3 regions of the Labrenzia sp. R5_0 genome follow, and region 1 is predicted to be linked to each of the others. Evidence: riboswitches for the same ligand, from Rfam matches in the RefSeq annotation. Region 1 holds a riboswitch; each other region holds the start of a gene.

Region 1 (2,198 bases):
GCGGAGCAAGCAGGAAGCCGTGCCGGTAGAATCCGTTCATTGACAACGTGTTGCCGGTAAACGTGAGACGAGGAAGATTGTTGGGATATGCCGGGCGGAGGCCCACCCCGGTTTCGATGATCTTTGCCTCCGCAAATCCCGGATGCAGGCTGTAGGCGGCATTTAGGAGTTCCATGGTGGACCGAACACTGACCGCTCCCTGGTCACCGCTTTCGATCATGGTTGCCCCGACCATGAAGACGCCGTTGTCACGAGGCACGACATAGACCGGGATGCGCGGGTGCAGAAAACGCACCGGCCGCGAAAGCGAGACCTCCGGCGCGTGGAGGATCAGCATTTCACCGCGTACGGGACGCAAGTGCGGATCCGGCGAGGCCATGCCGGTACAATCGGCGACAAGATCGGTCGCCGCGGTGAAGTGCTGCGCCTCTAACCTCACCTCGGCACCGCTTTCAGACACCTTTGCCCGCAATGCCGTGAGGGCCCGCCGCGGATCGAGATAGGCTTCCCCGGCAAAATGGAGCCCCTTTGCAAATCGGCCTGCGAGGTCCGGCTCGAGTGCGCCCAGCGCGTCAGCGTCGAGCCAGGCAAAGCCGCTGGTTCGAGAAGCAAAGCGACTTAACTCGCCGGTATCGCGCGGCGCGGCAACAACCAGCGTGCCATTGTGCGAAACCTGTCCCGGCAGGACTTTGCTCCACCAGCCAATGGCGGCTTGCCCGAGCCGCAGTACATCTTCCTCGGCACTTTCCCGCTCACACCATGGCGCCAACATGCCGCCTGCGAGCCAGGAGGCACTGGCAGTGAGATCCTTGTGTTTTTCCAGCAGCTCCACCCGCACACCGCGCGAGACAAGCTCATGTGCCAGTGTCAGACCGGCGACACCCGCCCCTTTGATACCGACCTTCATTCCGCCTCTCCTGCCAGGGTGGACATCAGTCGTTCGACATCACGGAATGTCTGGTATTCCGCTTGCATTCAACGGATCTCCGCAAGGACCGGAAAAGGTCCCGCATTTCGGACATTCGGCTTGGAAAGGTGGCCGGGTTGGAGCATTGCCGTGGCGAACGCAGTTGGCCGAGAACACCTTCCCTTCGCCAGCATGACCTGGATCAGGTTCGTCGGGTCCCTGCACTGCGCAAGTGCGCCAGCAGTATCTCAGCCTCTTCTGGAGGCACCCCGGGTGAGCCCCTGTTGTGCCGCCCGTCAGGCGCACCTGTCAAGAGACAGGATGAGCCTTCATCCTTGTTGCCAGGGGCGCGCCAGAAAGTCGTCGATTTCGGCAAGGGTGTTGAACCGATAGACTTTCAGATGGTCCGGAGGTTCGCGGTAGATGTGCTCCAGTTTGGCTCTGGCGGAGTGTCTCGTTCGCCAGATGAACCTCAGGAATTCAACAGTTTGCCAGTTGAACTGCTCCGGGCAGCCCTCGGCCAGATCCGGACGGCTTTGCCCATTGTATTTCACCGACCGTTTCAGCACTCGAAATATGCGGCGCGTTACCGGGACATCGAGCCAGATGAAAGTGTCGGCACGTTCGATACGTTCCGCATAGGTGCTTGAATGACCACCCTCGAAGATCCACACATCCTTCAGATGGACCTCATGCGTCAGCCGGTCTTTCTCTTCCCGCGTCCGCTCGTTCCAACCGGAGCGGTAGTGGATCTTGTCCATATGATAGACCGGCAGTCCGGTTTTCCGCCCAAGGGCAACGGCAAGCGTGCTTTTACCCGAGCCCGGGCCGCCAACGATCATCACGCGTTTCATGTCGCACCAAACAAAAGCAAGGAAGGGCCGGTCGTTATACAGATTGTGCAGGGTATGAAAACCCGAAACAGACTGTTCAATGGACACTTCGGCTTCGCAGGCCCTATCTAGTTTGCAAGACAGAATGTTCTTTGATGGAGAGGCAGATGAGCTGGTTGAATTGCCCTGATCCCGTACCGGGAAATGCTGCAACCTGTGACCCGATTGAAACGATCATCGTACCGCGGACATCCGACCTCGGCGGATTTTCGGTAAGACGTGCCTTGCCGTCTGCCAGGCGGCGGATGGTTGGCCCGTTCATCTTCTTCGACCAGATGGGCCCGGCAGAACTTTTGGTCGGCGGCGGTATCGACGTGCGCCCGCATCCTCACATCGGGTTGGCGACAGTTACCTATCTCTTCGAAGGAGAGATGTATCATCGTGACAGCCTTGGAACG
Region 2 (2,198 bases), on a different contig from region 1:
ATCTCCCCGACGGATCGGCACATATTTTGGCGTGCCATTTTTCTCGTCCAAGACCTGACGTATATGATCCATGTCCTCGACAGAATATGTGCGCCTACCGTTCTCGTTTGGTTCGGGGCCATGCCCATCAGCGGCGACCTGACGTAAATAGCCTTCCTTAATGCCAATCAATTTAGCTGCTTCTGCAGGCGAAAATCTTCGGATAGTCTTTTGAGAAGCAGGTGGAAAGATTTTTCGTTGATGTATCTGCAATTGATGAGCGAGCTCATTCGCGTCCGCCGAAAGTGTCGTTGGCAGGTGTTCAGCAGCACCTTCAACCAGAAGATTGGTGTCCATCTCGAAAAATCCTCGAACTGCGCATTTTTGAAAACTACGCCTCAAACTGCGCTGTTACAATATGCTCCGATTCGTTACCAATTTACAAACGCTTAACCAAGTGCATTTTTCAGCCTAGTTTCGACAAGAACTTCGCATTGTTGTCCGCGGACAACTTTTTGGAGTCACCCGGCACATTTCCTTCAACCTTTTGCCGCCAAAGTGACAGCACTTCCTCGTCGAGCCAAGCATCTCTGTATTGACAAACGCACGTGGATGATGGCCGATGGCAACGTTACCAGGGGTGCCCCGGCAAGGGGCTGAGATACTGCTGGGCCGTTGATTGATGGCAGCGCAGTGACCCGTTGAACCTGATCCAGTTCATACTGGCGTAGGGACGGTGCAAGCGCTGCAGTACGACGTTGCCCAGAATCCGGAGCGTCATGGCGTCTTTCCATCATTCCGGCTTCGAACTGGGTCTCCAACTTGAAAGATTGGAGCCTCAGAATGAACATTGCCACCAAGACTATTACGCCCGAAATCACCAAGGGGCCGCTGCCTGCCTCTACAAAGGTTTACAAGCCGGGCGAAATTCATCCCGATATCCGCGTACCAGTGCGCGAGATCGCAGTCCATCCGGCCGCCGGCGAACCGCCCGTCACGGTCTATGATGCCTCCGGTCCCTATACCGACCCGACCCAGGCGATCGATATTGAAATGGGACTGCCGCGCCTTCGCGCCGAGTGGATCGCCGCCCGCGGTGACACGGAGGAATATGAGGGCCGCATGGTCAAGCCGGAAGACAACGGCTTTGCCACCGGCGAGCGCCTGACACTGCAATTCCCTAACCTGCAGAAACCGCGCCGCGCCAAAGACGGCAAGACCGTCACCCAGATCGCCTATGCCCGCGCCGGCATCATCACGCCAGAGATGGAATTCATCGCCATCCGGGAAAACCTTGGTCGCAAGGCTGCAAACGAAAAGCTTCCCCGTGATGGAGAGAGCTTCGGCGCGGCGATCCCGGATTTTGTTACACCGGACTTCGTCCGCGAGGAAGTCGCCCGCGGGCGCGCGATCATCCCAGCCAATATCAACCATCCGGAAGCGGAGCCGATGATCATTGGCCGGAACTTCCTGGTGAAGATCAACGCCAATATCGGCAACTCTGCCGTCACCTCGTCGATGGCGGAGGAAGTCGAGAAAATGGTCTGGGCGACTCGCTGGGGCGCCGACACCGTCATGGACCTATCGACCGGGCGCAACATCCACAACATTCGTGAATGGATCATCCGGAATTCGCCGGTTCCGATCGGCTCGGTGCCGCTCTACCAGGCGCTGGAAAAGGTTGGCGGCATTGCCGAGGACCTTACCTGGGAAGTCTTCCGCGACACGCTGATCGAGCAGGCCGAACAGGGCGTCGACTATTTCACCATCCATGCCGGTGTCCGGCTCTCCTACATTCCGCTCACCGTCAACCGCGTTACCGGCATCGTATCGCGCGGCGGTTCGATTATGGCCAAGTGGTGCCTGCATCATCACAAGGAGAGCTTCCTTTACGAGCATTTCGAGGAGATCTGCGACATTTGCCGTGCCTACGACGTTTCCTTTTCACTTGGTGACGGCTTGCGTCCGGGCTCGATTGCCGACGCCAACGACGCAGCGCAGTTCGCCGAACTGGAAACGCTCGGAGAGCTGACGAAGATCGCCTGGGCGAAAGACTGCCAGGTCATGATCGAAGGCCCTGGTCATGTGCCGATGCACAAGATCAAGGAGAACATGGACAAGCAGCTTGCGGTCTGCGGCGAGGCGCCGTTCTACACGCTCGGACCGCTGACGACCGACATCGCGCCGGGTTACGACCATATCACCTCGGGCATCGGTGC
Region 3 (2,198 bases), on a different contig from region 1:
GATGTGGTTGCCCCGGATGCACGTACGGTAACCACGACGACGATTACCGGACAGTCTGATTCGCCCGCGCCGGCCGATACACCGCAGGTCGATACACCAGCTTCCGCTGCGCCCGAACCTTCCCAGCCGTCCATTGTGACGAGCGGAGAAAACGATCAGTCTTCTGCGACCACCGAAAGCCCGATTGCGGTGCCGGAAGACAATCTCTCGGCCATTTCGCCTGACGAAACTTCACCGGCTCCGTCCGCCACGGCGACGGATTCCTCGGTGCAGCGCTCTATCCTTTACGAAGAAGGGGAAGAGTCCGGCGGTGCCGGAACGGCTGCGCAAGGCGCTGTCGTTTGGGGTGTCGATGAAGAAACGAATCTGGACGGCAAGGCTCTCGCGGTTCTGAGCGCCTCCATTGAAATCCCCGAGCGGGATGTGAAGGTCGACATTCGCATCAAGCCGAATGACGATACTTCCTTGCCCGCCAGCCATCTGGTCGAGATCAAGTACGAGTTCCCGGAAAACTTCGCTCCGGGTGACGTCGTCAACGTGCCAGGCCTGGTCATGAAGCCTACGGAAGAAGCTCGTGGCGATGCGCTGATCGGCGCTTCCGTGAAAGTGTCTCCGGGCTTTTTCTGGATTGCCCTTTCCAGCTTGCCGAACGAGCAGCAACGCAATCTCGCCTTGCTGCGTGAACGCGGCTGGATCGACATTCCGATGCTTTACGAAAACGGCAAGCGCGGCATCCTGACCCTGGAAAAGGGAACCGCCGGTGCAGATGCCGTTGAAAAGGCGATCACGTCCTGGCAAGCCGGCTAAGCGCCAGCCTGCCTCCTTTCAAAATCTGAAGAAGCCGCCTCACGGCGGCTTGCCTTTTTCCGTCACACAAGGCATGGTCCGCCTTGGTCCGAGGGGTGTTCCGGTTACCGGAGCTGAGATGGCGTAATGCCGAACCCTTAGAACCTGATCCGGGTCATGCCGGCGAAGGGACGGAATCCTTAGCCTATTCCCGGATCTCCATTGTCATTTTCGGCTTGTCCGAAGACGGGAGATCCTATGCGTACTTGTCTGCGACCACTGCGGTCGCCGCACATCCGAATGCCGGTATCGGCTTTCATGCGTTCCTGTTGGCCAACGGCGGCGGGGGGTGCGGGATGATGGCGTTTGCGAAAGCTGTTGCCAGGACCTTACTCGGCCTCCTGCTGACTGTCGTTATCTGGGCGGCAATCGTCCATGTGTTCGACACCCAGCATTATATCCTGCCGGGTCCGGACCGCGTCTTTACGGCCTTTGTCAAACACGCAGGCTTCCTTCTGCATCATGCCGGCATCACCGCCTATGAGACGGTGCTCGGGTTTGTGCTGGGAGCAGCCGCCGGGGCATTGCTTTCCGTTCTTTTGTGGCTGTTTCCGATTGCTGCAAGGTTCGCCATGCCGCCCATTCTGGTGACGCAGGCCCTGCCTGTTTTCGCAATCGCGCCGATCCTGGTGCTCTGGCTCGGTTTCGGGCTGGCCTCCAAGATCGTCGTCATCATCCTGGTCATCTTCTTCACGGTCACATCGACGTTTTTCGATGGCCTGCAGCGGCTTGACCCGGGTTTGTGCGATCTCGCCCGGCTTTATCGTCTGTCTCGCCTGAAGGAACTCTGGTTCTTTCGCCTGCCGTCAGGCTTGCCGGCGTTTGCCTCCGGCCTGCGGGTGGCCGCGGTGTTCGCTCCCATGGGGGCGATCATCGGCGAATGGGCCGGGGCAAAAGGAGGCCTTGCCTTCATCATGCTTCAAAGCAGCAACCGGATGCAGGCGGACATGATGTTCGCCGCCCTGATCCTGCTCGCGGCGATGGTGCTGATCATGCGCTTTGCCGTGAACCATCTCACCCGACTTCTTGTTCCCTGGCAGCCGCTCACCTAGCTGCCGCTCTACGGAGGACCTCATGAAAAAACAAATCCTGTCACTCGCATTGGCCGCCGGGCTGCTGGCATCGGGGCCGGTACAGGCCAGTGAGAAACTGACCTTGCTGCTCGACTGGTTCATCAATCCGGATCACGCGCCGCTGGTAACCGCGCAGACCAAGGGTTTCTTCGAGGCAGAAGGCCTCGAGGTTGAGATCATCGAACCGGCGGACCCGGCGATGCCGCCGAAACTGGTTGCTGCCGGGCAGGGCGATATCGCGGTGTCCTATCAGCCGACGCTTCATGCGCAAATCGAGGA

What was found. Region 1 has a riboswitch for thiamine pyrophosphate ahead of thiO (glycine oxidase ThiO). Riboswitches for the same ligand answer to the same signal wherever they lie in the genome.
Region 2: linked by a shared signal. The riboswitch ahead of thiC (phosphomethylpyrimidine synthase ThiC) and the one ahead of thiO (glycine oxidase ThiO) in region 1 are both predicted to bind thiamine pyrophosphate.
Region 3: linked by a shared signal. The riboswitch ahead of J7447_RS26465 (ABC transporter permease) and the one ahead of thiO (glycine oxidase ThiO) in region 1 are both predicted to bind thiamine pyrophosphate.

Annotation. Positions count from the first base shown of each region.
Region 1 is NZ_JAGHRK010000001.1:1,389,410-1,391,607, reverse strand. It holds gene thiO (glycine oxidase ThiO) at 1-907, opposite strand, end outside; TPP riboswitch at 1,069-1,189, opposite strand; gene J7447_RS06395 (DNA topology modulation protein FlaR) at 1,237-1,761, opposite strand; gene J7447_RS06390 (pirin family protein) at 1,908-2,198, shown strand, end outside.
Region 2 is NZ_JAGHRK010000012.1:26,685-28,882, reverse strand. It holds gene repA (plasmid partitioning protein RepA) at 1-336, opposite strand, end outside; TPP riboswitch at 606-731, shown strand; gene thiC (phosphomethylpyrimidine synthase ThiC) at 823-2,198, shown strand, end outside.
Region 3 is NZ_JAGHRK010000006.1:257,496-259,693, forward strand. It holds gene J7447_RS26460 (hypothetical protein) at 1-807, shown strand, start outside; TPP riboswitch at 889-995, shown strand; gene J7447_RS26465 (ABC transporter permease) at 1,053-1,898, shown strand; gene J7447_RS26470 (ABC transporter substrate-binding protein) at 1,921-2,198, shown strand, end outside.